Regions from separate parts of the Phormidesmis sp. 146-33 genome, predicted to be linked through region 1. Evidence: predicted binding sites of a transcription regulator. Region 1 holds the regulator's gene; each other region holds the start of a gene.
What was found. Region 1 encodes HrcA, which represses chaperone genes, less so after heat shock. Its sites were predicted from a motif close to ANTTAGCACTCNNNANTNNNGAGTGCTAANT; they were not measured.
Positions count from the first base shown of each region.

Region 2: the regulator HrcA is predicted to act here: its motif matches at 3,081-3,111, upstream of remA (extracellular matrix/biofilm regulator RemA).
Region 3: the regulator HrcA is predicted to act here: its motif matches at 3,869-3,899, upstream of groES (co-chaperone GroES).
Region 4: the regulator HrcA is predicted to act here: its motif matches at 2,320-2,350, upstream of groL (chaperonin GroEL).

Region 1 is NZ_JBJPHU010000014.1:15,495-23,625, forward strand. Features, by position in the region: gene ACJ2PR_RS08065 (response regulator) at 1-1,487, shown strand, start outside; gene hrcA (heat-inducible transcriptional repressor HrcA) at 1,682-2,758, opposite strand; gene ACJ2PR_RS08075 (rhodanese-like domain-containing protein) at 3,096-3,449, opposite strand; gene ACJ2PR_RS08080 (GspE/PulE family protein) at 3,522-5,213, opposite strand; gene ACJ2PR_RS08085 (hypothetical protein) at 5,363-5,680, opposite strand; gene ACJ2PR_RS08090 (amino acid ABC transporter ATP-binding protein) at 5,816-6,595, opposite strand; gene ACJ2PR_RS08095 (Uma2 family endonuclease) at 6,821-7,558, shown strand; gene ACJ2PR_RS08100 (hypothetical protein) at 7,575-7,955, opposite strand; gene ACJ2PR_RS08105 (hypothetical protein) at 8,046-8,131, shown strand, end outside.
Region 2 is NZ_JBJPHU010000005.1:61,814-69,944, reverse strand. Features, by position in the region: gene ACJ2PR_RS03695 (M16 family metallopeptidase) at 1-555, opposite strand, end outside; gene ACJ2PR_RS03690 (hypothetical protein) at 685-981, opposite strand; gene ACJ2PR_RS03685 (photosystem I reaction center subunit XI) at 1,342-1,866, shown strand; gene gmk (guanylate kinase) at 2,030-2,599, opposite strand; gene remA (extracellular matrix/biofilm regulator RemA) at 2,722-2,982, opposite strand; gene ACJ2PR_RS03670 (Rqc2 family fibronectin-binding protein) at 3,314-5,038, shown strand; gene ACJ2PR_RS03665 (glycosyltransferase) at 5,483-6,628, shown strand; gene ACJ2PR_RS03660 (sugar transferase) at 6,740-7,444, shown strand; gene gmd (GDP-mannose 4,6-dehydratase) at 7,968-8,131, shown strand, end outside.
Region 3 is NZ_JBJPHU010000052.1:23,024-31,154, forward strand. Features, by position in the region: gene ACJ2PR_RS20115 (phosphoribosylanthranilate isomerase) at 1-636, opposite strand, end outside; gene psaK (photosystem I reaction center subunit PsaK) at 778-1,044, shown strand; gene ACJ2PR_RS20125 (site-2 protease family protein) at 1,466-2,698, shown strand; gene ACJ2PR_RS20130 (CBASS cGAMP-activated phospholipase) at 2,789-3,796, shown strand; gene groES (co-chaperone GroES) at 4,132-4,443, shown strand; gene groL (chaperonin GroEL) at 4,514-6,157, shown strand; gene ACJ2PR_RS20145 (AAA family ATPase) at 6,215-7,501, shown strand; gene ACJ2PR_RS20150 (DUF3226 domain-containing protein) at 7,504-8,131, shown strand, end outside.
Region 4 is NZ_JBJPHU010000015.1:41,390-49,520, forward strand. Features, by position in the region: gene ACJ2PR_RS08585 (hypothetical protein) at 1-109, opposite strand, end outside; gene ACJ2PR_RS08590 (substrate-binding periplasmic protein) at 491-1,213, shown strand; gene ACJ2PR_RS08595 (hypothetical protein) at 1,733-2,086, shown strand; gene groL (chaperonin GroEL) at 2,378-4,066, shown strand; gene ACJ2PR_RS08605 (AAA-like domain-containing protein) at 4,792-6,138, shown strand; gene ACJ2PR_RS08610 (EAL domain-containing protein) at 6,188-7,411, shown strand; gene ACJ2PR_RS08615 (hypothetical protein) at 7,839-8,131, opposite strand, start outside.

The sequences.
Region 1 (8,131 bases):
CCTTTGTCCCGTCTCAGCGTTTTGCTCATCATCCCACTCGACAAGCGATCGCCAGTGGCAGATCTGCTCTAACGCCCGTCGTCACGGATGAATGGATGCAAACGATCGCGACTCGTGACGAACATTTAAAATTTATGCGAGCGCTTCAGTTTCAATCAGAAATTGTGGTGCCGTTGGTGATTCACGATCGACGCTTGGGCGTGTTGACTTGTGGCTATACTGCTGCTTCCGGGCGACGTTATACAGAAACCGATCTCCGACTTGTAGAAGAATTAGCCAACCGGGCCGCGATCGCATTAGACAATGCCCAACTCTATGAGCAAGCACAAGAAGCTAATCGCCTCAAAGATGAATTTTTAGCCGTCCTGTCTCATGAATTGCGAACGCCACTCAATCCAATTTTGGGATGGTCAAAGTTATTAAAAGCAAAACTCTACGATCGCACCACTTTGATACGCGGGCTGGAAACGATCGAACGCAACGCCCAGATCCAAACGCAACTGATCGAAGATCTCTTAGATGTCTCTCGAATTCTCAGCGGAAAGCTAACTTTAAAACACAATTTGGTCAGCCTGATACCGATTATTGAATCAGCGTTAGAAACGGTACGATTATCCGCAGAAGCGAAAGCGGTCAACCTGACATTCTCCATCTCAGATCATCTTGAAGCGCCAGCCTTTCAAATCATTGGTGATGCGAGTCGCCTCCAGCAGGTTTTTTGGAATCTCTTCTCCAACGCCATTAAATTTACGCCGCCCAACGGACAGGTACAAATTCACATCACAGCCAGCAATCCGCACTCTGAAGGGGGCATTGCTCAAATCCAAATCACCGACACCGGAAAAGGCATCCCCGCCTCCTTTTTGCCCTATGTGTTTGACTACTTTCGCCAGGCCGACGGCAGCACAACGCGCACCTTTGGCGGACTGGGAATCGGACTCGCGATCGTTCGTCATCTCGTCGAACTTCACGGCGGCACCGTCCATGCAGACAGCCCCGGAGAAGGACAAGGCTCAACCTTTACCGTAAAGCTGCCCCTCAAACAAACCGCAGACAACTTCTCGGCTCCAACGCCTGCTCCTCCTCTCGTGTCAGCGCCTTTGGCAGGTATGCAGATTCTCGTAGTAGACGACGAAAAAGACACCCTCGACCTCCTGACCTTTTTGCTCGAAGAAGCAGGTGCGATCGTGACTCCTGTTTCATCCGTCCAAGCCGCTCTATCTGCCGTCAAACAAGCCGTCCCCACCCTGCTCATCAGTGATGTTGGAATGCCCGATCAAGATGGGTACGCATTGATCAACCAACTGCAACTACAGCAAGCAGACATTCCCGCGATCGCCATCACCGCCTACGCCAGAGAAGAAGATCGCCAAAGAGTAATGGCTGCCGGGTTTCAAACCTATTTGACCAAACCGATCGAACCCGATGCCGTGATTGCTGCCATTACAAACTTGAATCTTCCAATCACAAGTAGCGTCGATCGCTAGGACGATCGTTGATCGTGAATTGGTAAATTCTTCGCTTCGATATTTGACGCTTCTGCCCCAAGCTGCCAATTCTAAGGGACTTTAAGAGAAGAATTCTGGTTCAAAGTCCCCTACTCGTGGGGGATTTAGGGGGCTGCCCGGATTGATCACCGTAGCGAGAAATACCCTCATCCCTCATCCCTCATCCCTCATCCCTAACTCAGAGCGTCTGAAATGTAATCGGCGGTGGCTTCGACAAGGGCGATCGTATCTTCGTAAACCATGCGCGTCGGCCCCAACACACAGACACTTCCGACAGGGACAGTGCCGCGATTATAGGTCGAAGAAATCAGCGTACAGGTGCGAATCGGCTCTAGCGAATTTTCGGAACCAATGCGAACGGTGACTCGTTTGCCCAACAGTTCAGAATCGGGTGGCTCGAAAATCAGGGGCATCAACTGATGTTGTTCTTCTTCGAGCAGGTGCATGATCGTTTTGATCTGGCTGAGTTCCGAAAATTCTGGCTGACGCAGCACTTCAGACACACCGCTGACCATAATCTGGGTGGGGGCTGATGATTTAGACAGACGGCGCGACAGATCGGTCACCAGCGAGGTGAGAAACTGACTGTAGCGATCGAACTCTCGCCCCAACTCACTCCAGTCTAAAGTCGCAATCTCAGCAGGCGATCGCCCCCGAAGCTGATCGTTCAAAAAGTTAGAGAGAATCTGCAACTCTCGTGCGACCAGTTCTGGATCGCCATCTTCCTCAACCTGCGGCAACTCCATCAAAACCGATTGCGTTTCGTAAGTATCATTGACCACAATCAGCATGACGCGCTGGGGATCAATTTGCACAAGCTGCAAGTGACGCAACTCGGTCGTCCGGCTAAAGGGCATCGTGATCAGCGTAATATAGCCACTCAACGTCGCCAAAATTTGAGCCGCCCCTTTAAGCAGCGCTTCAAAACTCCATTCGTCCCAATTGAGCCGACCTGTTAACAATTGCTCAACCTGATAGCTCAACTCGGTCGAAGGCGTAATTAGCTGATCAACATAGATGCGGTAGCCCGAATCAGACGGAATGCGCCCTGCTGAGGTGTGAGGCTGATAGAGCAATCCTGCTTTTTCTAAAAAGCCCATCGCATTGCGAATCGTCGCCGAACTAACGCTAAGTTGATATCCTTTCACGAGGGCCTCAGATCCGACAGGCTCGGCCGTCGCGATGTAGTGGCGCACCGTTGCCCAAAGAACTTGCTGCTGTCGATTCGTCAGATTCATGTGAGTAGACATTTTGAAAAGCTAAATCTTAAATCTCAGACTAGGATTCAGTCTCAGTCAGATACACCAATTGAACCTAAGATAGCAGATTCTTGATTTTGGCTTTTATTTGGGATCGCTGTGGTAGCAAACGCGGCAGGAAGACAAAAGAGACCTCAGACTTTGGACACAAGACAGGTCTACAAGGCTTTGGTGGCGATCGAAGGCTCCCACATTCGTCAGCTTAAATTCTATGAGGTTCTTTCGCTTTGATGTTCAGCGCTTTTGCCCCCCAACCCCCCATTCTGGGGACTTCCGGACAGTTTACCGCCTCATCCCTCATCCCTCATCCCTCATCCCTCATCCCTCGCTAATATCTGGGAATTGATCGATCCACGGCGATCGCATACGCATCAATCCCGCCCATAATATTCTTCACCTGCGTAAAGCCCTGTTGAATTAGCCATTGGCACATTTGCGCCGATCGCATTCCGTGATGACACAGCACCAACGTTTCTTTTTGAGGATCGAGACGAGTGTGAATCTCTTCAGACCATTCGGCGTAGTCGCTCAGGGGCAACACGATGAACCCAGGCAAGCCAGCCGTTTCGACTTCCCAAACTTCTCGCACATCGACAAGCTGTAAGTCTTGGGGATCGGCCAGCTTTTGGGCCAGTTCGGTGACGCTGATTTGAGAGAGCGGTTGACTGTCAAAGTTGGACATAGAGGACACTGGGGAAGCGATCGCTTCAACCAACGAGACATGGATACTGAAATCTTGACACAGCCTGCGCCCTCAACTGCCAGACGCATTCATCAATTTCTTTTTGGTGTGGGCTGGGCGGACTTCGCTTACTGTTGATTTGCGATAAAGCGAACTGTGAGGCAAAACGCGCAGCACTTCTTCGACGGTCGTGATCCCCTGGGTGATCTTCTCGATCGCCGACACCCGAAACGAGTCAAAATTGTCGCCATCTAATAAGTAGCGCTGTAGCTGGGTCATCGTGCCTTCGTAAATAATTTGTCGCAGCGTATCATCGACGTTGAGTAGCTCAATAATTGCCTCGCGTCCCAAATACCCCGAATTAAAGCAGCGATTGCAGCCTTTGCCTTTGCGCCATTCGTGTCCGATGTGGTCGCGATCGATGCCCAAAGCTTTGAGATCTTTCTCGCTAGGTTGGTAAGGCTCAGAGCAGTGGAGACAATTTTTTCGCACGAGACGCTGGGCCACCACTCCCAACAACGCATCACTGATCAAACCGGGGTCGGGGCCAATATCCTTAAGTCTGGGAACGGCGCTCATTGCATCATTGGTGTGTAGCGTTGTCAAAACCAGGTGTCCGGTTAGGGCGGCTCGAATGCCCGTTTCGGCAGTTTCGTGATCGCGAATTTCGCCCAGCATGATGATGTCGGGGTCTTGGCGCAAAATGGCTCTCAGTCCCGCTGCAAAGGTCATCCCCGCTGCCTCATGGACTTGAGTTTGCGTAATGCGCGGCAGAATGTACTCGACCGGATCTTCGACCGTGACGACGTTGACAAATTCAGTAGCGATCGCCTGCAAGCTCGTGTATAGAGTGCTGGTTTTGCCTGACCCCGTTGGGCCCGTAAAGATAATCATGCCTTGAGGCTGACGCAGCCAGCGCTGGTAGATTTCGAGCGTTTTGGGAGAAAAGCCCAATTCTTCCATGTTTGAGAAGGGATTTTGACGGGGCAGCAGTCGGATGACGGCCTTTTCTCCGCCGACACAGGGCAAGGTGCTGACGCGCATATCAAGTCCCAGATCGGTGTCTTGACCAGAGGCGTAGCTTTCTCCGATGCGGGCATCTTGAGGGCGACGGCTTTCTGAGATATCCATGTTGGCCATGACTTTGAGGGCGACGATCGCTCGCCGACTCACTTCGATAGGCAGGGTGGTAATGTCGCGTAAAATTCCGTCAATTCGATAGCGAACGCGCAGCCCAGCAGGGGTCGGCTCTAAGTGAATGTCGCTGGCCCGATTTCGCAAGGCCCCCGAAATAATGGTTCTGATCCGCCCGATTTGGTCGGCTGCTTTTGAGAGATAGAGTTCGGTGACTTCGCCAATGTTTTCGGCTTCGAGTTCTCCGGTGAGGGGGTTGACCAGGGGAGTCGAGCTAATTTGATGGTGGTCGAGGTTGGCGGTGTGATACCAGGCGCGGTAGCTTTTATCGGTGACGGGAATAATTTTGACGTTGGTGAAGGTGCGATCGCTCAGTTCCTGAACCTGCTTGTCAGAAAGCGTTACGGGGCTACCGAGATAAAAACAGTTGCGCCAGAGTAAAAGGGGAATCAGAGGCGGCAGGGCGTTGCGATCGGGAAATTCTCGCAAAAATCGATGGCTGACTTCTCGATCCAATAGTTCCAGTGTGACGTTGTTTTCTGAATCGACCAGCAGATGAAGCGCTTGTTCGCAGGTGATTTCACGGTTTTTGAGTTGTTGCCAGACCGAGAGTGAATTAGGAGCTTTCATGGTCTTTTTAGTGCGGGAACGTCAGGAGTACGAGCTAAAGCAGCCGATGGATTGCTTTGTCAACGCTTCGGTGATCCTACTGTATGGTTAAGCTGTGCTACAAGCATTTCTGGCTACAATCCTGCTACTTGAAGCTGAGAGAAAATTAATTAGCGATCGCTGTTTGCTTGTTCCTTTACTTCGTCGATCGCTGAGGCTGATCCGGGATGTTGAATGCGACTTTTTTCGATAAATTGCTTCATGGCGATGCGGCGATTGGTCATAAAGCGACTCCAAAAGCCGGGGATGATGCCGTCCATTGTTTTGGCGATCGACCACACTTCCATAGCCATGATGTTGTAGAAGGCGCGATCGGCTCGTCTCAGCTTGTCCAGCCATTCGTCTAAAGTCATTGCAGGCAACGATTCTAGTGAGTCTTGTGGGTCGGGTGTGGGGTCGGGTGCTGGATCGGGTGTGGGGTCGAGCATGGCGATCGGCTTACTACAACACTACGAAAGATGCCCTTTTTTGTTAAATCAGCAGACATGGGGGACTTTGGACTTTGGATTTTGGACAGTATTTAAAGTCTCCAGTCTAATGTCTAACGTCCTCTACGTCTCTCTTTAATGCAGAATCTGTGAGAGAAATTTTTTAGCCCGATCGCCTTTGGGATTGGTGAAAAACTCGGTGGGGGTGGTGTCTTCGATGAGTAAGCCTTCGTCCATAAAGACCACACGATCGGCGACTTCGCGGGCAAATCCGACTTCATGAGTGACGCAGACCATTGTCATACCAGAGTTGGCCAGCGATCGCATCACCTGTAAGACTTCTTGCACCATTTCGGGATCGAGGGCGGAGGTGGGTTCATCAAACAACATGACTTTGGGCTGCATGGCCAGGGCACGGGCGATCGCGACTCGCTGCTGTTGTCCTCCCGAAAGCTGACCGGGATACTTATTCGCCTGTTCTAAAATGCCGACGCGCTCTAGGAGTTGACCTGCATCATCTTTGGCTTTGGCTTTTGTCCATTTGCGGACGTGGGTGGGAGCCAGCATCACATTCTCTAACACCGTCAGATGCGGAAATAAATTGAACTGCTGAAACACCATGCCCACTTCGCGGCGAATCGCTCCCACATCTTTCATGTCTTGCGATAGCTGAATGCCGTCAATCTCGATGCTGCCTTTTTGATACTCTTCGAGGGCGTTGAAGGTGCGAATAAAGGTCGATTTGCCTGACCCAGAGGGCCCCATCATCACGACGACTTCGCCTTTATTGACCGTCAAGCTGATGCCTTTGAGTACGTGAAAGTTGTTGCCGTACCACTTTTCGACCTCTCTGGCGATGATGATCGGGGTAGGAGTCATGTCGATACCTGCGGGTTGAAGTTGCGATCGTACCATTCTGTCATCCGAATCCTACTCTCAGCGTTTGGTTGAATACGAATTCGATCGATTTTTCCGCTCTAGTCGCCAATTTGCAACGACCTCCTGATCTTTGACACATGAAGGACTTTGACATCCCAAGAAAAAACAAGAGCGTCTGAAATTAGAGGAGTAGTCACACGGCTTATTCAAGCTTCACTCAGAATCTGGATGATAATAAAGCATCAGCTTTAGTAACTGCCCATGACTGGACAACTTCTAAATAATGACGTAGAGAATAATGACGTAGATAACAACGAACTCGTCACCCAGCTTGATATTAGTCATTTGGTGATTGAGGACGACATCCCGGTAGACAACTTTCAATCTGAAAAGCAGAAACGGCTCTTAGTAGAACCGCTCTATAGTTCTTGGTCGCCAGAAGTTTCATTCATTGCGGCGGCAAATGTAGGATTGTTTTATGCGTTAAAGCAAGACCCGATCGTCCCTGATGCGTTTCTGAGTCTCAATCTTCAAATGCCTGCGGACTGGAGCCAAAAGCAAAACCGCTCCTATTTTGTTTGGGAGTTTGGCAAGCTGCCGGAGGTTTGTATTGAAATTGTCTCCAATCGCAAAGGCAATGAGTTGGCTACCAAAAAAGCTGACTATGCCCGCATCGGCGTTGCTTACTATGCGGTGTTTGACCCGTTAAAGCAGCTTCAGGGTCAGGACGAACTGAATGGATCGCTTCTCAAGGTTTGGGAGTTGACCGGGAAGAACTATCGGGAATGCGCTGCCCCCGTTTGGTTGGAGTCAGTTGGACTCGGATTAACGGTCTGGGAAGGAACCTTTGAAGAGCAGGCTGGGCTTTGGTTACGTTGGTGCGATCGTCAAGGTCAAGTCATCCCCACGGGCGCAGAAGGTCGGGAAGTGGAACGTCAACGTGCCGATCGTCTAGCCGATCGCTTAAGAGCAATGGGTGTGAATCCAGATGAAATCTAGCCTTGTGAGGAGCCAATTAGCCCTGCAAAGTTTGTCGCCAGGATTCGAGCGATTCTAAGATTTGTTGGCGGCGCGATCGCACTTTCTCTATTTTTTGCTCATATCGAATCGTTTTTGTTTTTGTTTCTTCGAGCCGATCTTCTAGTTCGGCCAGTTGCTCTTCGGCTTCTTCTAACAACTGGCTATAGATTCCCCCAAGGCTTTCAAGTCGGGATGCACCTGAATTTTGCCTAGTCCCAGTTGGGTGATCAGTTCCGATCGACTGACTCCCAGATTGTCCGCCCAAGTGTCCAGTCCTGCTATCGCGCTCTCCGTCAACGTTACTGAGACCGTTCTTTTGGGTTCTCCGTGTTCTGCGTTTTTGGTCTTCGGCACCGATTGCGTCCTTTTTATCCATGTAATCATTCGCTCCATTTTATCAATGCTATGGATTTGAGCACGTTATACATATAATATAGATCTAGTTCCATAGTTTCATATATAGAATATGCGAGATTCCCGACTGAATCCTCATTTCCATCGTCCTTATGCGGTGGTTGCAGTGATGCCAGGACACAAACCGAGAGAAATTGG
Region 2 (8,131 bases), on a different contig from region 1:
CAGTTCCAATTTGTTTGCTGGGAAGCTGTAAAAATAGCGAGTGGCATCGCTCGACGTATTAGCATTCAACCCCACGCCGCCTGCTTGCTCAACGATGCGTCCCAGTTCGTTTTGCTCAACCAGCTTGGCGGCTTCGGCTTCGATGCGATCGAACTCCTGCTGCAATTTAGTCGCTTCTGCGCCTTTTGCGGTTTGGATTTGTTCAGAAAGCTGATCTAAGCGATCGAGCAAGGGCTTTTCTGCTTGAGCATTCGTCGTCCCAATTCGCGTCGTTCCCTTAAAGGCCAAGTGTTCTAAAAAGTGAGCCACTCCTGTTTTTCCATCCGGCTCGTCTGCGCCGCCCACATCTGCATAGGTGAGAAACGAAACAACGGGAGCCTGGTGCCGTTCCAGAACAATAAACTTCATGCCGTTGTCGAGCTTAAACTCAGTGACCTGATCAATCACTCGATCCACATAGGGCTGAATGGATTGAGTCGGCGGAACTTCGGTACGAGCATAAGCGGCTTGAGGCAACCCTTCCCACGTCAGAACGATCGCCAGAAAAATTACCAAACGAATCACCAAACATCTGAAAACTTGACTTTGCAGCAATGGATCTCACTCACGATGAAGAGCAACGGGATCAAACTCTTTAAACGATAGTGAGTAATGGCAATTTTTGGGGAATTTTTAACGAGTTTCTTACTGACGAAAGCTGCGCTGACGGTAAAAAATATAGGTGTCAAACAGGGCACCGACCAGAGCACAGGCGCACCCAATCACCAGTGAGCCTTCTAGCGCGTTACCATTACCAAAGGTTTGAAGAAAGATTTTGACCTGCTCAAGTCCCATTCGAGAAAAGCCATCCAGCCAGGGAAACAGCCCCAATAGCCCTAGCCCGGCGATCGCGCTTCCAACCAACACCAAAGGGGCAATAAAGCTGAAGACGCTTGTCAACGCGAGAGAACGCAAATAGCTGGATGCAAGGCTCATATACATGGCACACTCTGAGCAGTCATACAGGACAGGTAAACTGGAAAAACGCTTTCCGAGTCTTCCTCCAAACTTCTTCCAAGATAGAAGTGATCAGGGTAGTTCCGACCAATTGTTCAGAAATCTTAAATCTTTATAAAGAAACTTGGTGAACTTTCTCACAGCAGTATGACATTCACCCAAAGATTTTTTTTGTAACCCGCTTTACCAGTTGCTGACCTATTGCAGAGATTTACGCAGATCTACTTAGGGGCAGAATTTGCGTTTCAAACTTGGTTAAATGGCTTGTGTCTTCAGAGTGATGAAGGAACGATCGCAACTTCGTAAAATCACTCCATTCCATTAATTTGACACTGAGGAATTTCTATGCAAGTCCTTAAACATCCAGAAGCCAACAATAATCCTGGTGATCCTCGAAATCGTGAAGTGGTTTTTCCGGGCTACGACATTCAGGACGGTAACTTGGCGACTCCGATCAACTCGTCTCCGATCGTCCGGGCTTATATCAATGCACTCCCAGCTTATCGGGCTGGATTGTCACCGCTGCGTCGAGGGCTAGAAGTGGGAATGGCTCACGGCTACTGGATTTTTGGCCCATTTGCCAAGTTGGGGCCGCTGCGCGACACCGATATTGCTAATCTGGCCGGGCTGCTGTCTACGATCGGGCTGCTAATCATCTCCACACTTACCCTTTCTCTCTATGCCAGCAGTAATCCTCCTGGGCCGACGGTTACCATTACAACGCCCAATCCACCCGATACATTCCAATCAGAACACGGTTGGAATGAGTACGCCAGTGGCTTTTTGATCGGGGGAATTGGAGGAGCAGCCCTTGCTTACTTCTTGCTGAATAATATTGCTTTGTTTAAGAACTTTGCGGCAGGGCTGTAGGCGATCGTCATTGCTACTTTCTTAGACTAAATAAGATTGAATTCACATTAAAAAATCAGGCGGATGCAATCGATAAGACTGGATCTGCCTGATTTAGGTTGAAGCGTAATCTAGTTGACCGACTGTTTGAGCAGTTTGGACAACAATTAACCATTGAAGTCAGTTAACAGACCGCAGGAACAGGCTCAAAGAGGGCTGACTCAATCTTGCTCAAGGCTTCTTCGAGGTCATCATTGACGATTTGAATGTCAAACTCATGAGCCGCATTCACTTCTTCTCTGGCTCTTGCCAAACGCCGCTCGATCGCACTGTCAGAATCTTGTCCCCGGCCACGAATGCGAGTTTCTAACTCACTCATCGAAGGGGGCAAAATAAACATTCGCAGCGCACTGGGGAAGGTTTTGCGAATCTGCCTCGCTCCGTCTAGTTCGATTTCTAATATTACCCACTGTCCTGCTTGGATCTTGTCTTGGACTGCCTGACGAGGAGTGCCATAGCAGTTGCCCGCAAATTCTGCCCATTCCAGTAGTTCGCCCTGCGCGACCATCCGCTCAAATTGGAGCCGCGTCACAAAGTAATAGTCTCGTCCGTCAATTTCTCCAGGACGGGGAGCGCGAGTTGTGACTGAGACAGATACATAAATTTCTGGATGACGACGAAGCAGCGATCGCAGTAAGGTGCCTTTTCCTACACCGCTTGGCCCCGTCAAAACAATGAGTCTACCCTTGCCCATAGTCTGCCTCGAATGCGTTAGCGCTAAAGTTCCCGGTTTCGTGATTATGTGAGTATAGCGTGTAACCTTTATGAGTTTAGAGTTCTGAGTTCTTAATCCAAAACTTGGAAGAAGTCAAAACGCTACTCTTCTGTCTCTCTGGTAAAAACAAATCGATTGGCCACCGTTTCGGGCTGAATGGCTGAGAGAATAATATGTCCTGAGTCTGTAATAATCACGGCTCTAGTGCGTCGTCCATAGGTGGCATCTACGAGCCTTTTTTCGTCTCTTGCGTCAGTGATTAGTCGTTTGATAGGGGCAGATTCAGGACTGACGATCGCCACAACTCGATTGGCGGACACAATATTGCCAAACCCAATGTTGATCAACTTGATATCGGTCATGGGCGGTTTGTCCGATCGAGCCAAGCTAGGGAACTCACCCCTCATCGTATCTGCAAAAAAATCTCACTACAAGGTAAACACGCAAACTTAATAGATAGCTTTTGGATACCGGACTTAAGACAGCAAATTCAAGACATTAAACTCAAAACCTTTTCTATTCACTTCTATTCACAGTCTAGCCAGTCCTGAATTCCTTATTTTTACACCACACGATAGACTCAAGAGAGGGATGAATTCGTAACAGATGAATTAAAAACAATGGTTGCAGAATTGAACTGTCAAACCTGAAGACTGTTCATCCTCGATTGTTCATCGTTTCTAAAGAACTATTTTGCAACCTGTTGACCTAACGACACTGACCGCGGCCTGCTGCGAAATTCGGACTGATTGGCTGCCTGCTCGATTGGAGCAAGTCTATCAGCACGATCGCTTTACGGTATCTCTGGCGCTCCGCACATTAGATCGGCGAGGTTGGTTAACGATTTCCTGGCATCCGCAAGCGGCTCGAATTGGGGTGGGCAGTCCACCGCCTCGGACTCCAGATACCTTTACCTTTAGTCAACAGTTGCGTCATCAGGTGGGAAATCTGGCCCTGGTGGCGATCGTCCCTGTGGCTGCGTGGGAGCGTGCGCTCGATCTGCAATTTGCCAAACGTCCGGGTGATCCGGTTTTGTGGCATTTGTATGTCGAGATTATGGGCAAATACAGCAATGTGATTTTGGCAAATCAGGACAATCAGATTGTGACAGCGGCTCATCAGGTGAGTTCTAATCAATCTAGCGTTCGCCCGATTCAGACGGGTCAGCCTTATGAGTTGCCGCCTGCGCTCAGAGATCCGAGTCCCACTTTGAGCGAAAGTTTGGAAAGCTGGCGATCGCGCGTTGCGCTGGTGCCCGGTGCCATTCGTCGTAACCTGCTCAAAAACTATCGGGGTCTCAGTTCTGCCCTGTTGCTCTCAATGCTGCAAGCGGCAAAGCTTGACCCAGACGAATCGACCGAAAATTTGACCGATGCAGATTGGGATCGCTTGTTTGACCGCTGGCAGACCTGGCTAAAGACGCTAGAGAATGGCGAGTTTCAACCGGGTTGGACGGCGACAGGCTACACCGTAATGGGTTGGGCCATGACTGAGCCAGTGAGTTCGGTACAAACGCTGCTCGATCGCTACTACACCAACCAACTCAACCAGCAGGTTTTTGGGCAACTTCGTCATCAAATTCAGCAGAAGCTCAATACGCTGTTGGGCAAGCTACGAGTCAAAGCAGATTCTTTTAAAGGTCGGTTGGCGAGCGCTGATCAGGCTGATCAATCAAAGCAGCAGGCCGATTTGTTGATGGCGCACCTGCATTTGTGGGAACCGGGACTAAAAGCGATCGAGCTTCTAGACTTTGAAACCGAGCAGCCGATCAAGATTCCCCTTGATCCCGAAAAAAACGCGGTGCAAAATGCTCAGGCACTCTACAAACGTCACCAAAAATTAAAACGAACTCGTGGGGCGATCGAGCCGTTACTTCAAGCCGTTCAAGAAGAAATCGACTACCTCGAACAGGTCGAAGCCACGCTGACTCAATTTACAGACTATCAAGCGCCCGAAGATTTAGAAGCGCTGGAAGAGGTGCGCGAAGAACTGATTCAGCAAAATTATATAGAAGCGTCTGACTACCAAAAAGAGCCAGCTAAAGAAGATGCGGCAAGTCGTCCTTATCAGTACAAAACGCCCAGCGGCTTTGAATTATTGGTGGGAAGGAACAATCGACAAAACGATCGACTGACGCGATCGGCAAATGAATACGATCTCTGGTTTCACACTCAAGAAATTCCTGGCAGTCATGTCCTTTTACGACTGGAACCTGGAGCCGCGCCTGACGAATCTGATCTGCAATTTGCGGCTGACTTGACGGCCTACTACAGCCGCGCTCGACAAAGTGAGCAAGTCCCCGTCGTCTACACCGAACCCAAGCACGTCTATAAACCTAAAGGCGCAAAACCTGGAACGGTTATATATAAGCAAGAGCGCATCCTCTGGGGACAGCCTCAACGAGTCAGCGAAAAGTAGCGATTAGGCCCGGCAATCAGTCAGGCTTTTCGATCGCGTCCTCTACCATTAGAAAGAGCTATGTCACCAAACTGTGAATATTCGTGACAAAAAGTTTGTGTATGTTGTTACAATGTTGAGCGAATAGGGCTTAATGACCTAGAAAGAACCCGCCGCAAGTATGGGAACGCGTGGATGGGTCTTCTCCAATGTAAAAAGATACGAAAACGACAACAGGTTGATTTGGGCCGGCTTTTTGACAAAGCTGGCTATTTTTTCGCCAAACGTCACTAAGACGAACCTTCACAAAGGGTTGGCAACTACTAGTTTTTACCAGTAAATTTTGAACACTGCCGTATCACAAAAAACAGTCTGCCTTCTCTAACATCCAAGGTGAGCGATCGAAAGCGTTTCGCGATATGATGCAAAGCCATTAATGCCCCCAAGTCTCGGTAAATCCTTTCGGTGAATCCTAACTACGCACTCGTTCACGAATGGTTAACGCCCAAAGCAACAGGTGGCTCAGAACTTGTTGTGCAGGAAATTCTCAAACATGTGGATGCTGATTTGTACGCACTGATTGATTTTGAATCGGTGAATCCCAAAAGCTATCTTTATCAGCGCAAGATTGGCACGACTTTTTTACAGCATTTTCCGTTTGCTCAAAGGGGTGTTCAGAAATATTTGCCGTTTTTGCCGTTGGCGATCGAGCAGCTTGATCTGCGTCACTATGATGTGATTCTCTCGTCGTCTCATGCAGTGGCCAAAGGCGTTCTCACGGCTCCGCATCAGATGCACATTTGCTATTGTCACGCCCCAATGCGCTATGCCTGGGATCTGACATTTGACTATCTAGACGGCAGCAGATTAGGGCGGGGTTTGGCAGGCATTCCGACTCGATATTTGTTACATCGACTGCGCCAATGGGATGTGATTTCTGCCAATCGAGTCGATCATTTCATTGCCAACTCTAAAACCACGGCTCGACGCATCTGGCGCTACTATCGACGATCGTCCAAAGTGATTTATCCCCCTGTGAATATCGATCGCTTTCCGTTTAACTCTGCCAAACAAGATTTTTATGTCACGGTTTCTCGACTCGTTAGCTACAAAAAAATCTCACTGATCGTTCAGGCGTTTAATCAATTGGGATTGCCTTTAGTTGTGATTGGCAGCGGTGCAGAACTCAAACACCTGCAACGCATCGCCCAGCCCAATGTTCAGATTTTAGGATGGCAACCCGATGAAGTCGTGAGCGAGTATCTTTCTCAAGCCAAAGCCTTTGTCTACGCGGCTTACGAAGATTTTGGTATCGCTCCCGTCGAAGCTCAAGCCTGCGGAACTCCTGTGATCGCGTTTGGGGCAGGCGGCACTTTGGAAACGGTGCGAGATGTGCGGCAACACGGCAGCCAAGGAACGGGCGTTTTATTTTCTGAGCAAACTGAACAAGCGGTGATCGAAGCGGTGCAAATTTTTGAAACACACTATCCTATTTTGGAGCCAGCCGTCGCCCGATCGCACGCTCTTTATTTTCGAGCCGATCGCTTCCAACAACAGTATTTGTCATTTTTAGACATCGCTTATCGAGACTTTCAAGCCAAAAACTCCTGACATTCTGGACGAATTATTCAAAATTACCTATTTAGAGGGGAGCAAATTCACTCAGAAGGAGTCTATGGCTTTATGATTTGACTGTGTGGTGTGGAATTGTTAAGGAGTAAGATGACTGCCGAAAGCCGACTCATCTCCGGTAAATCTATTCGGACATTTCTCAAGCGTGAGATAAGACCGCTTATTCTCAAAACCCTGCATGGGAAACGCGCTAAAAGAATGTTTGATATTGCATTCTCGCTTGCAGTTTTAATTTTGTTTTCTCCGGTTTATCTGCTTCTCTCGATGCTGATTGCGCTCAGTTCGGAGGGGCCGATTTTCTACGTGCAAGAGCGCGTCGGGAAAAACTACAAACGATTTGGCTGCATCAAATTTAGAACGATGGTTGCCAAGGCCGACGAAGCACTGGTCGAGATCATGGAAACCTCTCCCCAGATGCGCCAGGAATTTGAAGACAATTTCAAACTCAAGTACGACCCGCGCATTACCTGGATTGGTCAGATTCTCAGAGTTACGAGCCTCGACGAGTTTCCTCAATTTTGGAACGTGCTGAAGGGCGATATGAGTGTGGTCGGGCCGCGTCCCCTTGTGGTAGAAGAATTGCCCAAATATGGACAACATACCGATCGCATTCTCACCACTCGCCCTGGCATCACAGGATTGTGGCAAGTCTCCGGGCGTAACGACATCCCCTATCCTCAACGGGTCAGAATGGATCTCTACTACGTCAACGCTAGAAATTTTTGGCTAGATCTGCGGCTGATCGTGAGAACGATCGGGGTTGTCCTCTTCCCAAAAAACAACGGCGCGTATTAGATTGCAAAGCGCACCCTACGTCAGCTTTGGCCTTATGAAATATCGGGGTCTGTAGAAAACTTCTTAACTGAATTTTCAAAATCAATCAAATCGATCGACTTTCTGCTCAAAGCTTTACAAAAGCTTCAGGGAGTCGATTTTTTATGTAGAAACCATCAAGCCTGACCGCCGATCCGGACTAAACCCCCCTTGCGTGTATTTACTAGCAGCACGGCTCTATCAAATTTGCGTTTCTACCGATTGGTTTCTAGTCTTCATCAAAGATCGAAACGCGACCTTGAGCAGTCCAGCACAGTACGGCGAGTGATGAATCCTTCAACAAATCTTGTTCTAGATTCTATCGAACCTTCATCACCCAAACAACCGCTTTACGGTAGCCTGGATGTTATTTGTGCGACTGTCCGAGGGATAACTAGACGTAGAAAATTCAAGATAGATTGACGTTACAGTAATCGGAAGCGAGTCAGCGATCGTGCATGGCGGCTCCTTTCTAACCAGTAGTTGCAGGCGAGGAAAATCAAGAATGACGCAGCGTAAGCGGGCACTTTTAACGGGTATCACAGGTCAAGACGGCTCCTATTTGAGCGAATTGCTTCTCGAAAAGGGCTACGAAGTTCATGGCATTATTCGTCGGACTTCGACCTTTAACACCGATCGCATCGATCACATTTACGAAGATCCCCACGT
Region 3 (8,131 bases), on a different contig from region 1:
ATCGAATAGTTTTGCAACTTGCTCCAGGTTTTTATCGCCTGGGGCTTTTTCTATGCCGCTAGACAAGTCAATCCCATCGGGACGGGCGAGACTCAAGGCGTGGATCACATTATCGGGGGTGAGTCCGCCAGCCAGCAGCCAGGGACAACCAGGACGAAAGTTTTGCAGCGCTGACCAATCCAACGTTTCGCCTGTGCCGCCTGGCAGGTTGGGGTGGTAAGCATCCAGCAAGAGCGCATCGACCCAATTTTCATAAAAGTCTGCCTGACTCAAAGCTGCGGACGTTTTGACTCTTAGCGCTTTGATGATTTCGATCGCAGGCAAAGCCATCCGCAACTGATCGCAAAAAGCAGGCGACTCGGTGCCATGAAGCTGGACGCTGGTCAAACGAGCGATCGCAACAACGCTGCAAATTTCCTCAAGCGATGCATCCAAAAAGACTCCCACTCGATCGACCGATTTGCCCGTGACCGGATCGATCGGCAACTGATCCGCAATGGTGCAAATCTGCTCTGGCAAAACGTAGCGCGGGGTGCCCAAAACGCAGATAAACCCTAGCGAAGAAGCGCCCAGATTGGCGATCGCGCTCCCCTGGTCTGGCTGGGTGATGCCACAAATTTTGACTCGTAAACTCATTGAATCGCTCGTTAAGTATTTCTAAATGTTTCAGAGTATTTAAGTTTTGAATCCGGATCAACTTAAAACTCAAAACGCAAAAGTCGAACCCCTATAATCCTCTGTGTTCGTCCCAGTTTATCAATCAGGAGAGAACCTTTAATGAATACTGCTTTATTCGCCGTTGCAACCGCCCGTACGATCGAGTGGTCTCCCGCCGTCGGCATTACCATGAGTCTTTGCTGTTTGTTTGCGGTGGCGATCGGGCGCTATGCGATCCAAAATCGCGGAGTTGGCCCCAAATTACCCCTCAAAGAGCCTGCCCTATTTGAAGGCTTTGGACTCCCCGAACTTCTCGCCACTATGAGCTTTGGACACGTTTTGGGAGCAGGTGTCATTCTCGGCTTGAGCAACGCGGGCGTTCTTTAGAAGGGATGAGGGAGAACTTCGATGATCTGTTCCCCCTTTGGGGGTAATCCGCTGCGCAAGGAGGGAGAACTTCGTTCCGCTTCGCGAGGAGGGATGTAGCCATTCAAGGTGCTATTCATTTTGTGCAGAAATGATTTGTGCGGCAATTAGAGGATGTTTGAAAAGTGCGATCGTGGGTAGCAGACCCTGCGAAATCTCTCTAGATTTCCTGAGCAAAGGTAAGTTCAAACCTCGCGCACTTACAAATAGGTTGCGGCTGGATTTCCGACCGCTTGATCAAGATAAAACTCCTGAATTGATGTGCCAGATAGAACTGCTGTAGTGTTTACCGCCCCTCATCCCTCCTCCTTCCTCCCTCATCCCTTCCTCTCGTCATTTATGCTGGAGGTAGATACCCTACAGACGAGGCAGAGGACAGGTCATGCAGACTGGCAAGCGGGTCGGCACTCTTTTCGGCATTCCGCTTTTAATCGATACATCCTGGTTTTTTGTGCTGATCTTGTTCTCGACCGGATACGCACTGTCCTGGCAGTCTGAATATCCTGGTTGGCAGTCTACGATCGCCTGGGCAACCGGAATCAGTATGGCACTGCTATTTTTTGCTTCTGTGTTGCTGCATGAGTTGGGTCACAGTCTGGTCGCAAAGTCTCAAGGAATTCAAGTTAAGTCAATTACGTTATTCTTTTTTGGCGGGGTTGCCACGATCGAACAAGAACCCAAGACTCCTGGTAAAGCGTTTCAGGTGGCAATTGCTGGCCCGGCGGTCAGTTTAGCTCTCTTCTTACTTCTGAGCTTGCTGGTTTCTCAACTGCCTCAACTGGATAGTCCGCTGCGGGTTTTAGCCAATCAACTGGCAGGTGTCAATCTCGTTCTACTAATCTTCAACATGCTTCCTGGCTTGCCTTTAGATGGGGGTCAAGTTCTCAAAGCAGCGATTTGGAAGCTAACGGGCAGTCAGGCAAAAGGCACTCAATGGGCCGCAAAAGCAGGCAAAACGTTAGGCGGGTTGGCAATTACTCTGGGCGCGATCGAAGTCGCAGGACTCAGCGCTGCCCTCGGCTTACCTTCTCTAGGTGGACTGTGGCTGATTCTCATTGGCTGGTTTATTATTCAGAATGCTAGTTCCTACGATCGGTTGACGCACGTTCAAGAAGCTCTGCTCAAAATCAAAGCGCAAGAGGCGATGACACGAGAATTTCGAGTCGTAGATGCCAACTTAAAGCTGAGACAATTTGCAGATGACTACCTGTTGGAAACAAGTCGCGCTCCGGTCTACTTTGCCGCGTCTGACGGACGATATCGAGGACTGATCGCTGTCGATGCCCTGCAAACCGTCGAGCGTAGCCAATGGGAAACTCAGACGTTACTCAGTATTGTGCAGCCCCTAAACGAAGTGCCGACCGTTCAGGAAGCAACCTCGTTGATTGAGGTAATCCGCTTAATGGAAACGAGTGAGATTCCTCGAATTACCGTTTTGTCACCTGCGGGCGCGGTGTCGGGAGTCATCGATCGAGGTGACATCGTGCGATCCCTAGCTCAAAAAATGAATCTACCCATTTCTGATGCAGCGATCAAGCAGATCAAAGAAGAAGGCAGTTACCCACCCGGATTGCAGCTAGGGGCGATCGCTCAAGCGGCTGAGTTAAAGAAATAAAGCGCTCAAGAAAGTCTCAACCCCTCTAACCCCTAATTCCTAAGAGTTCCTATAATGGTCGGGCGATTGGCTTTCCAGGAGGTTCTAGTCATGCCCAATTCTCAGGTTTATCGGATTCTTTCTCTGAGTGGAGGGGGTGTCCGAGGGTTGATCACTGCTGTCTGGCTTAACCGTTTAGAGCAAAAACTGGGAAGGCCGATCGGACAGCTTTTTGATTTAATTGCAGGCACCTCAACCGGATCGCTGATTGCCTGTGCCTTATCAATGGGGATGAAAACTGAGACGATCGTTAAGATTTACCGCGATCGGGCCCAGGAGATTTTTCCAAATCCAGCGTCTCGCTTGTGGAGTCGGTTTGGTCGTACTTTTGACCAGGGGTTAGATGCTCCTCGCTATGAGAGCAAAGGGCTAGAACTGGTTTTAAGAAGCGTTTTTGGCGATGCTCGATTTGGCGATTTACGAGTGCCGACTTTGGTGACAAGCTACAATCTCGCCAGCCGTGAAGCGCTCGTGTTCAAAACGATTCCCAATGCTGGCTCACAGGTTTTAGCAGACACGTACCGAAAATATAATTCCTTTCCAGTTTGGGAGATTTGCAAAGCCTCCTCGTCTGCACCCGTGTACTTTCCGGCTCACATCACTCAGATTGACGGGCGATCGGTGCCTTTAGTTGACGGCGGCGTGGTGGCTAACAACCCAACTGCCTGTGCGATCGCAGAAGGCGTGAGAATTAATGATGCGCGATCAGGTGATCAAAGAATTTCGCTAGAAAATTTTGTGGTGGCCTCCTTTGGCACAGGTCAAAGCAGCCGTCCAATTACGATCCGAGAATCGCAGGAGTGGGGCGCTCTGGAGTGGGCAATTCCGCTGATCGATGTGCTGTTTGATGGGTCAGCAGACGCGGTTGACTATATTGCTCGTCAGATCTTGCCAGACAATAACTATTTCCGATTTCAAACTCCCCTCGATAAGGCCTACGACGACATTGATCGCGCTGACACCACCAACCTCAATGCCCTGATCGGTGTGGCTCAAGACTATCTCGATCGAGAGGGCGACGCACTCTTAGATAAGCTGATCGTTTCCCTCAATCCCTAGAGACTCTCGTTAGTCTGCCCGTTCGGGAACCCGTACAAGGGAGAAAGTTGCTTTGCGGGTCAACCTTCGGTAAATTAGCACTCAGGAGTCGAGAGTGCTAACTCAACGCTCAAAGTCATGTAGACTTGGATATAGGGAGGAAGAATGAGGGATGAGGGATGAAGTAGATTCGTCGCTCGTAGCTGAATGGCAGTGCAGAGCTAACCACAAGCGAATCAAGCAAAATTCGTAGCTCACTTGATATTATTCATCCCTCATCCCTCCTTGCGAAAGCGGGGCAAAGCCCTCCCTCATCCCTTAACTTGTTCCTCATTTAGATAGTTTGGAGAATTTATATGGCAGCCGTATCTCTGAGCGTGTCCACTGTCAAACCTTTGGGCGATCGCGTCTTCGTTAAGGTCAGTGCCGCAGAAGAAAAGACCGCAGGTGGCATCTTGTTGCCCGACAACGCAAAAGAAAAGCCCCAAGTCGGCGAGATCGTTGCTGTTGGCCCCGGCAAGCGCAGCGATGATGGATCTCGTCAAGAGCCAGAAGTCAAACTGGGTGACAAAGTTCTCTACTCAAAGTACGCCGGAACCGATATCAAACTCGGCACCGAAGAGTATGTTTTGTTGTCCGAAAAAGACATTTTGGCAGTCGTTGACTAGCTTTCGGCTGGTTTATCGCCTCAAAACGCTGACTACTCCCCAATCCCACCCACTCACGAGTAACTGAATCATGGCTAAACGCATTATCTACAACGAAAACGCTCGTCGTGCCCTCGAACGCGGAATGGACATCTTGGCCGAAGCGGTTGCTGTGACCCTTGGCCCCAAAGGCCGCAACGTCGTCCTCGAAAAGAAGTTTGGCGCACCCCAAATCGTTAATGACGGTGTGACGATCGCCAAAGAAATCGAACTCGAAGACCACGTTGAAAACACTGGCGTTGCGCTGATTCGTCAAGCCGCTTCTAAAACCAACGACGCAGCAGGCGATGGCACCACTACTGCAACCGTCTTGGCGCACGCAATGGTCAAAGAAGGGCTTCGCAACGTGGCAGCAGGTGCTAATGCGATCGCTCTCAAACGCGGCATCGACAAAGGAATTGGCTTTCTGGTTGAGCGAATTGCTGAACACGCTCGTCCGGTCGAAGACTCGAAGTCGATCGCTCAAGTCGGTGCCATCTCTGCCGGAAACGACGATGAAGTCGGTCAGATGATCGCCAACGCGATGGATAAAGTCGGCAAAGAGGGTGTAATCTCCCTTGAAGAAGGCAAATCGATGACCACCGAACTCGAAGTCACCGAAGGGATGCGCTTTGACAAAGGCTACATCTCTCCTTACTTTGCAACCGACACCGAACGGATGGAAGCCATTCTGGAAGAGCCTTACATCTTGATCACCGACAAGAAGATCAACCTGGTGCAAGATCTCGTTCCTATCCTGGAGCAAGTGGCTCGTTCCGGTCGTCCTCTCGTCATCATTGCAGAAGACATCGAGAAAGAAGCGCTGGCTACCTTAGTTGTGAACCGTCTACGCGGTGTATTGAACGTGGCTGCTGTCAAAGCTCCTGGGTTTGGCGATCGCCGTAAAGCGATGCTCGAAGACATTGCCGTTCTCACAGGTGGACAACTGATCACCGAAGATGCAGGTCTCAAACTCGATACCGCCAAGTTAGAAAGCCTGGGCAAAGCGCGTCGGATCACGATCACCAAGGATTCGACCACGATCGTTGCTGAAGGGAACGAAGCGCAAGTCAAGTCTCGCGTCGAGCAAATTCGTCGTCAGATGGAAGAAACCGATTCTTCCTATGACAAAGAAAAGCTGCAAGAGCGTCTGGCGAAACTCGCGGGTGGCGTTGCCGTGATCAAAGTGGGCGCAGCGACCGAAACCGAAATGAAGGATCGCAAACTGCGTCTCGAAGATGCGATCAACGCGACCAAAGCAGCCGTCGAAGAAGGCATCGTTCCGGGTGGTGGCACCACATTGGCTCACCTCTCTCCCGAACTCGAAACCTGGGCTAACACCAGCCTCAAGGACGAGGAACTCACAGGCGCGCTGATTGTGGCTCGTTCTCTCTCGGCTCCTCTCAAGCGGATTGCTGAAAACGCAGGTCAAAACGGTGCGGTGATTGCTGAGAAAGTGCGCGAGAAGGAATTCAACGTGGGCTTTAATGCAGCGACCAATGAGTATGTAGACATGTTTGAAGCGGGGATTGTTGACCCTGCAAAAGTGACTCGTTCTGCGTTGCAAAATGCGGCTTCGATCGCGGGCATGGTTCTCACAACTGAGTGCATTGTCGTTGACAAGCCTGAACCCAAAGATGGCGGTGGCGCAGGTGCTGGCGCTGGCATGGGCGGCGGTGGTGACTTCGACTACTAATCGACACCTCTGTTTGAATTGGATTCTAAATTGAGTTGAAAAGGGGCGATCGTTCTTGTGAAACAGGGCGATCGCTTTCTTTTTGGTCGTTTTTTGTTGCGAGTGAGTGCGATCGCTTTCTTTGTAGTCGTTTTTTGTTGTGGGTGGGTGCGATCGTTTATCCTGAAACCAAATACTCTCTTTTACAATCTGCTGATTATGTTGAAGTCACTGAAAATAGAAAACTTCCGAGGCTTTCGATCTTTTGAGCTTCAGCAACTCGGCCGGGTTAATTTGTTGGTTGGTACAAATAACAGTGGGAAAACCTTCATTTTAGAAGCGATTCAACTACTTTGTTTAAGGGCAAATCTCGAACCGCTTGAGAATGTCATGACCAGTCGAGGTGAGGCTTTTCCGATCGATACAAGTAGATCGAGTGGTCGAACAGTACAAAGTCGTGTTCTTGACATCCGCCATCTTTTTTACAACCGTGAAATTGATCTGGATAGCAAACTAGTCATTTCAGGTTTGCGAGATGGCAATGATGAAAACCTAAGTATGGTTATTAAGAGAAGACGCTTGCTTGATGGAAATGATGAGCGCATTAGTGATCGTTTAGAAACATTAGACGACGAACAGACTGAACTTGTTGTTCAATGGTTAAGTGAGCGAGAGAATGAGGAAATCGCAATTAAGAATCGATGGTTTCCACTTTCCACCGATTTGGGTCTGCCTACAGACAATATTCGGCGATCCTCCAAAGACAGTGGTAGTCCACCAATCAACACTCGATTTGTAACTCCTTTCTCACTTCCAGCCGATGAAATGATTGAGATGTTTGAGGATCACGTTGTTTTGAAGCCAGAGGAAGAGATTATCAATAAAGCCCTTAATAACATTGAGCCTAAAATCGAACGAATTGCACCGATAAGTTCTAGAAAAAACACATACTCCAGATTAAATTCGCGGGCTGGTTTTCTTGTAAAACTTTCGGGATCTGATCAGCGTGTACCGATCGGGAGCATGGGCGATGGAATGTGGCGAATGTTAGGACTTGCACTATCGGTTGTCTCTGCAAAAGGAGGCGTTTTACTAGTGGATGAGATCGACACTGGGCTGCATTTCACTGTTATGTCTGATATGTGGAAGCTCATATGGGAAACAGCTAAACGGCTCAACGTTCAAGTTTTTGCAACAACCCATAGTAGTGATTGCTGGACAAGCCTGGCTGAAATTGCAAAGTCCGAAGATGCCAGTGAGCAGGGAATTACAATCCATAGAATTGAACGAGAAAAATCAACCTCTGTTGTATTTGATGAACGTAAAATTGTGGTTGCCGCAAATCGGGAGATTGAGGTGCGTTAGGAATGGCAAGATTGCATAGAAACAAACTCTTGGTCGAAGGAGATCAAGATAAGCGTGTCATTCCTGAACTAATTGAACAAAATGGAATTCATTGGGGAAGTCGTGAAAACCCTACGGTTTACATTGAGGCATATGATGGATATACCCAATTGATTGATCCAATTGAAATATCTACCCAATTAGATTCCTCTGATCTGGTTGCTCTAGGAATTATTGTAGATGCTGATGAGGATGCTGCTCGACGCTGGCAGGCTTTAAGAAACGCTTGTTTTCCCAGTATTTCTGATCTTCCAGAAGAGTTGCCAGAAGCAGGTTTAATTCATCGAGCTTCAAATGGCGTGAATTTCGGAATCTGGATTATGCCAAACAATAGAATCAGCGGAATGTTAGAAACTTTTCTGGCTTTCATGATTCCAGACGATCGAGAAACGCTTTGGCAATATGCTCAAGAAGCTGCTACGGAAGCCAAAAAACGAGGAGCGCCCTACACAGAAACTCAATGTGATAAAGCAAACATTTACTCGTGGTTAGCGTGGCAAGATCCGCCTGGAAGACAACTCCACCAAGCAATTATGCAACGCATTTTGAACCCCAAAATTCTGATGTACAAGCTTTTGTGGAATGGTTTAG
Region 4 (8,131 bases), on a different contig from region 1:
CCGGGCGATTTGAGAAGTCGATCGGCAAGAAATTTTCGACAATCAAAAACCCATCTTCTTGAAAATGTTGAATCTGAACGTCAGTCAGTTGAATCGGCTGATAAGTCATGATTCACCCTTGCTAAGTTAAACCTGCTAAGTTAAATAATTTGAGGTAAGTATTAACTTGTTATAGTAAGTTTGCTGGCTTGAAAAAGTGTATTTTGAGCTACGAGTTGATCAAGTTTTTAGTATTTAAGAACCGTTAACGACAGCGTGAATTCGATGAAATCTTTCGCTACGGTGACTAATCTGGGCAGCCCCCTAAATCTCCCACGAGTGAGGGACTTTGAACCAAAAAACTGATCTAAAAGTTCCCCAGAATGGGCAGCTTGGGGGGCAGAAGCGCTGAACAACGAAGCAAAAAACTTCATCGAATTCACGTTAACGACAGCGTTTCCTGAGATTTGCGTCTGAATTCAACACTCTATTCGTCAGGATGGAACCTAAGATGTTGCCAATGGTTATGTCTGGTTATCTACACATTGTTGCCAGCGATTTTGATGCGCGTCCGATGAGCTATGTTAATGGTGGCGTTCGGGCAGGCTACGAGCCAGAGTTAGCGCGGCTGATCTGCACACGATTGGGCTTAAAACCCGTCTGGCACAATCGAGCAATGAAAGATTTTTATACTAGCCTGCAAACTGGAAAATATGACGTAGTTTGGTTTAATCAAGCCATCACGTCAGAACGTCAACAATGGGTCAATTTCACCCAGCCTTACGGATTGTTTGACGAAGCGGTTTTGGTGCGATCGAACAGTTCCATTCAGTCTCAATCCGATCTAGCTGGTCTAAAAGTCGGCGGACTGGCAGACAGCACTAATATTGCTTTAGCAACGACCTTTCCGGGCGTTCAGACGATTCCTTATCCCGGTAGCGACAAAGTGTTACCAGAGATGTTGGAGGCAGTGCGATCGCGCCAAATCGATGCCCTGATCGACGATGAATTAGTGTTAGTCGTGGCCGCCGACGAAGATCCCAATTTGCGGCTTGCGTTCACCATTTCGACACAGGTTCCGTTTGGGATCGGAGTTACGAAAGGCAATGCTGAATTACTCACAGCGATTAATGAAAGCTTGAACGCGACGATCGCAGATGGCACAATGGCAAACATATGGGCCGAATGGATTCCCTGGAAACCGTTTCCATTTTCAAATTCAACAAATCGTTAAATTAGGCTAACCGTATTCTCAGATACAAACCTGTTATGACGAGTTGGATTTACTAGACACAACAAGCTTTAAACAACGCCAGCTTGATGAATTTTCACTTCGTTGTTTGGTACTTCTGCCCCCCAACCCCCCAATCTGGGGGACTTTAAAGCGAAATCTCTAGTCAAAGTCCCTCACTCGTGGGGGATTTAGGGGGCTGCCTGGATTAACAACCGTAGTGAAATTTATCGAATTCACGTTAAACAACAAACAAAACGTATCTCTGGGGGTTCGACCGTGACTGGAATTCTCACAAGAGCCGCACTAACTGACCTCGAATAGTATGTCGCAGACGACGATCGCGCAGAACGAGTCAAACAGGTCAAAGCTAAGATCAAAGATCTGGGCATTCAATACATTTATTACCGGAATGGAGGGTTCCCGAACCCTCCATTCCGGTAAATTCCTACCGTCGGCTGTGGGACACCGGATTGTGGGCACCCGTCTAGGGGCTATCAAAATCGTACCTGTGGTCTGCGGGTGTCGGCTCCCGGTCGGTTTGAATATCGGGCGGTCGATTCGATGGTCAATCCTTATCTCATGGCGGGGGCAATCCTCAAAGCCTTTGACGACGGGATCAAGCGCAACCTCGACCCCGGTGAGCCTGAGCAGCGAAATTTGTACGAAGCAATGGAAGCCGGAAAGCAAGTGAAAAAATTACCCATGTCTCTGGGTGAAGCACTCGATCGTTTAGCGGATGACGACGTGATCAAATCCTCAATGCCAGGAGAAATGTATTCTCTCTACCACTGGTATAAGCGTGATGAATGGGAAAGATTCTTAGCCACAACCAGCAATTGGGACGTAGAAACCTATATGGATTGTTTGCCTTAGAGAATTGGAAAGTTATAGAACGCGATCGCGAGTGGGAATACGAATTCTAAGATCTCGATCGCCGCTCTTGATCAACGATTACCCTGACAATTGAGAAGACTAATTTGTAGCAATGACCCCCCTTACGACTTGAGTCACAGTTTTTTGTAGGAGACGTACGCTTCACCAGAGTATAGATTCTCTATGCTTGTTGGGCGACAAATTGCCCTATTCGGTTTTCCGATCCAGATCTCGTTTAGCAGTCGATCGCTTAGAGTGCTAAATTGCTAGGTGGAGAACTGGGAGAAGAATATGGCAAAAATTATTGTCTTTGGTGAAGAATCTAGACAGTCGCTCGAACAAGGGGTCAACGCTCTGGCAGATGCCGTAAGGGTAACCCTCGGCCCCAAAGGGCGCAACGTCCTGCTAGAAAAGAAATTTGGCACGCCTCAGATTGTGAATGACGGCGTAACGATCGCCAAAGAAATCGAACTCGAAGACCCGCTCGAAAATGCAGGCGCTTCCCTGATTCGCGAAGTGGCTTCCAAAACCAAGGATTTGGCTGGAGATGGCACCACGACCGCAACCGTGCTCGCTCAAGCGATGATTCGAGAAGGTCTGAAAAACGTGGCAGCGGGGGCAAATCCGGTGAGTCTGCGCCGCGGTATCGAAAAAGCCATTGCCAAAATTGTGGTTGAAATCGAAGCCGTCGCCAAGCCCGTCGAAAACAACGAAATCGCTCAAGTCGCAACCGTCTCTTCAGGCAACGATGAAGAAGTGGGCGCGATGATTGCCGAAGCAATGGAAAAAGTGGGTCGTGATGGCGTGATCTCAGTCGAGGAATCCAAGTCACTCGCCACCGAGATGGAATTAGTCGAAGGGATGCAAATCGATCGCGGCTATCTCTCTCCCTACTTTGTCACCGATGTTGAGCGGCTGATTGCCGAACTTGAAAACGCTGTCATCCTACTCTGTGATAAAAAGATTAGCTCCATTCAAGATCTGATCCCGGTTTTAGAAAAGGTGGCTCGATCGGGTCAACCGCTCCTGATTATCGCCGAGGATGTCGAAGGAGAAGCGCTGGCAACGCTGGTGGTCAACCGTTTGCGTGGCGTATTGAATGTAACGGCGATCAAAGCGCCTGGGTTTGGCGAAAGACGCAAGTCAATGCTGCAAGACATCGCCGTTCTCACCAATGGTCAACTGATTTCTGAAGATATTGGCCTCAGTTTGGATTCCGTATCGCTCGATATGTTGGGTACTGCTCGCAAAGTAACGATTACGAAAGACAGCACCACGATCGTCACTGACGCAACCAACACAGACGACGTTAAAAAACGCATTGAGCAACTCCGTAAAGAATTAGCTGCAACTGATTCTGATTACGATACCGAGAAACTGCAAGAACGGATCGCGAAACTCTCTGGAGGCGTTGCTGTGATCAAAGTCGGTGCCGCAACCGAAACAGAACTCAAAAACCGCAAACTACGCATTGAGGATGCCTTGAATGCCACCAAAGCAGCGGTGCAAGAAGGAATTGTTCCCGGTGGTGGTACAACCCTGATTCACCTCGAACAAAAGATCGAAGAACTTAAGGAAACGCTAACAGGTGACGAAAAGATCGGAGCCGATATCGTCAAGCGATCGCTCGAAGCACCGCTCAAACAAATTGCAGACAACGCTGGCGTAGAAGGCTCTGTCGTCGTCGAAAAAGTTCGCGGATTAGACTTTAACGTTGGCTACAACGCTTTGACAAATACCTACGAAGACCTGATTGCTTCTGGTATTATTGACCCCGCTAAGGTGGTGCGGTCTGCTCTACAAGATGCGGCCTCGATCGCCAGCATGGTCTTGACCACTGAAGCGCTCGTCGTCGAGAAGCCTGAGAAAAAACCTGCGGCGGGTGCACCTGACATGGGCGGCATGGGCGGTATGGGCGGCATGGGTGGCATGGGCGGTATGGGCGGTATGGGCGGTATGGGCGGCATGGGCATGATGTAGTTTTTGCCATTATTTGCCATTACTTGATTGCAGCGGATGGGTCGATCGACTTGTCCGCTTTTTTGTGTCACATTCTGGCAAAGTTTAGAAGTCTGGCAAAGTTTAGAAGTCTGGCAAAGTTCAGAAATCAGCAGTTTGGCTTAAAGTCCCTCACGGGTGGAAAGTTGGAGAGTCGTTCCCGGAGTTGCCGTCAAGTGGAGGGATTCATTGAATTGATGTTGATAGTATTTTAATCGCTGCCTAATTTATTGTTTTAGCCATTCAATTAGCTACTTAATTAGAAGCCGCTTGGCAATGTTGTCTCATTGTCGGTTGAGATATTTTGTGTATAGATTTTAAAGTATCCCTCCGGTTCGTTTAGCGCTTATTATTCGTGACCTTTAAAGGGAAATTTAGAAAGAAAAAACTGGTTCCTTCAGGGTGCCGCAAGGGGACGCTCAACCGAGTGCATCAGTTCTAAATCAAGCTTTTGAACGATTAGTCATTTGCGTTTTTGAGAGGAATAAATTGCAGATTTTTTATTGTTGATTCTTATAAGTTCCTTATCTTTTGCCCATACTCTAAGCAGGTGAATTTAGTTCAAAATCTGCTGCAATTCCGTGCGACAAACTGCCTCTAAAGTGCCGTGAAACCGCCCCACTTGTCGCAGAGCAGCTAGAAACTGAGCTAAGTCCTAACGTGCTCTATTCACTTATTTATTCACCACATTTATAAGAGAAACCGTCATGAGTTTAAAGCGCAGAAGAGGACTGATTCTTAGTCACCGAGGTTGGGAGCGACTGCAAGAAGCAGAGCGGCAGACCCTCAAAGAGCGGCAGTATAATCCCTACACGCTTCAAGAACTCAGCGAACTGACAGGTCTGAGCCAAAATACCTTGACCAGAGTAAGAGGGCGTAAAATTGCGGTCGATCGCTACACACTAGAACAGTATCTTCAAGCCTTTGGGCTGACGCTCGACCCTACGGACTACACCCATTCTCTGTCTGGCCCAGCCAATCATCCCACGATTCCTTTGATGGGGCAGGTTCCTCTCAATTCTGACTTTTATGTTTATCGATCTCCCCTAGAAGAGCAAATTTCTGAGGCGCTCACCTATCCAGGAGCCTTTTTGCAGATCAAAGCGCCTCAGCAGTTTGGCAAAACTTCTCTGGTCGTCAAAGTGTTAGATCAGGCAAGACTTCAAGGATTGACGACAGCTATTTTAAGCTTGCGACTGGTGGATGCGACGGTCTTTTCTTCGCAGCGATTTTATCAATGGCTCTGTGCGGTGGTCACCGATCGCCTAGGTCTACCCCAGCGCGTCGAAAAAGTCTGGAATCCGCAGATGAGCGCCAGCTATAACTGCACCCACTACTTTGAAAATTACCTTCTCAGCGAAGTGGACAATGCATTGATTTTGGCGATCGACGATCTCGACGTGCTCCACCGTCACCCCGACATGGCGACTCAGTTCTTTTGTCTGCTGCGCGCCTGGTATGAACTGGCCAACTACGGCGATGAGCGCAGTCGCCTTTGGAAAAAGCTCCGAACGATCGTCTGCTCGGCAGAGAGCTACCTCCAACTTCACGATCTGCAAGCCCCCCTCGAAGCCAGTCTGACCTTTCAGCTTCCCCGCTTTACTCAAGAGCAAGTTCAAGATTTAGCTCAGCGCTACGGTCACGAAAGCCCCCCCGACGCAGCACGAGCGTTAATGGCTTTTGTGGGGGGTCATCCTCAACTGGTGCAGTGGTCGCTTCATTCGATCCAGGCGCAAGCGCTTCAGTTGCCTTCTCTGACTCAGGCAGTTGGGTCGAGCTACCCACAAGGAGTCGCCCACGACGGGATTTTTGCCAGCCATCTGCGTCGCCAATTGGCAAGCCTCCAACCTCATACAGATTTGCTCGAAGCGATGCGGCGGGTGGTGCTGTCTGAGACTCCGGTGACGCTGGATGCGATCGTTGCCCTCAAGCTAGAAGACAAAGGTCTGATCACCCTCAAAGGTCAGCAAGCGGTTCCTAGTTGTGCGCTCTACCGCCACTATTTTGCTCAAGTGCTGACGGTCAAAGCGCCCTGTCGATTTGCGATCGCTTAAAATCGCTGCACTCACCCATCTGCCCACTTATTTTTTTGCGAAGTTTCCTATGCTCCTCCTGATCGACGACGATGATCTGTTTGCTTCAGACCTGATTGACCGACTAAAGATCAATGGCTTTCAGTCAACCTGGGCTGCTGGAGCCTACGTAGGAATTGCTCAAGCGATCGCCCTGCGTCCCAGTGTGGTGCTGTGTAGTCTGTGGATGCTCGACATGAACGGCTACAACGTGCTGGAGATTTTGCGGCAAAACCCAGACACGGAGGCGATTCCAGTTATCTTTTTAGCCCCTGATTACAGTGTGACCACGCTCAATCAGAGTATGGCGCTGGGAGTCGATGCATACCTGACCAAATCGTGCGCCTTTCAGGATCTGCTCGATACGATTTTGGTGCAGGTCAAGCGATCGCTGTTGCGAATCCAAGCGCCTGTTAGAGAAAAGATTCCTTCGTCGCACCCCGGTGAGATGGTGGCTGAGATGTCTCTGTCAGAAACGGCGATCGCGCCCCTACCGATCAGACAGCCTGATGAGGTGGAGGCGTTTCAACAGGCCCTGACCAATGCCGAATTTGAGCTTGAATATCAGCCTCAGATCAATGTGGTTACTAATCGCATGGTGGGTCTCGAAGCGCTGGTACGCTGGCAGCATCCTCAACAGGGGCGACTGCTTCCCGCGCAGTTTATCCCGTTTGCTGAGGCGACTAATTTGATGGGGGCGTTAGGGGACTGGGTGTTGATGCAGGCCTGTAGCGATTTTGTGCAGTGGCAAGCGTTGCGTCCTGATTCGCTAAAACTGGCGGTGAATGTGTCGTTTCAGCAGATGGAAAGCGTCAATTTTGAGCAGACGATTACGCGAGTGTTGTTAGAAACGGGTGTAAAGCCAGAGTGTCTGGTGCTAGAGATTACCAACACGACTCCTGTGCAAAATCTCAAGGAGACGATCGCCACGATCCGCAGCCTGCAAAAGATGGGCATCAAAATTGCGCTAGATGATTTTGGCAGTGACTATGCTTCGCTCACGCTGATTCAGCAAATGGCTCCTGATCAGATCAAAATCGATCAAACCTTTGTCCAACAAATCGGTGTTCTTGAAGCGCGTGCCATCGTCAAGAGCCTGATTGACCTGTCCGAAACCCTACAAATCGAACTCGTGGCCGAAGGTGTGGAGACGATCGAGCAGCTAGAAAGCTTGTTTCAAGAAGGCTGCCATGTGATCCAGGGCGATTTGTGGAGTCCGGCTCTACCTGCGATCGACATTCCCGACTGGCTGTAAAGAGGGATGAGGCAGCCTCTCCGATCTTTTTCTCAAATCAGCATTGCTGAATCAGGGGATGAATTGTCCCAAAGCGGCGGGAAACCCAAGGTTCAAAGTCCCCCATTTTTGGGGGATTTAGGGGGCGAAAAGATGGACATTTCCCACAGATTCATCCCTCCAATCAGCAACGCCTTCTCAAATCACTTTAGGCAAATTATAGGCAAATTAGATTGAACTCTAAACGCTGAAAAGTCACTCTAGCAATCTGTTCAGCATTCGCGCTTCTACTCCCTTAAGGGAACAGAAACAAACTGTGAATACTAAAACGCTCACTGAGAAAAGGTTACGCTGCTTTTCAGTAATTTTGCTTCGCCTAGAGTGACATTAAGGGAATATCTTCTCAAACGGTCTTCAAAGCAGCGATCGTATTCAAAATCTCAGCCTATCAAGATTTCTTATTCTTCTTGCCCTTCTTCTTGGCTTTTTTGTCCTTCTTGCTTTTCTTATCCTTCTTATCCTTCTTATCTTTTTTGTCTTTTTTGTCAGACTTGAGAGGATTGATGGTGTCTACTGCCTCCTTAACAGTATCAACCACTCCTGTAAGGTTCACATCTTCAAGTTTCATGATCGGATTTTCCTCAGTCGTTGCAGATTGTTGAGTTGAGTTTTGAACCACTTCTTTGAGCGCATCTACCACAATAGGGATTGCAGAGGGGATTGCAGGCATAACGTCCTGTA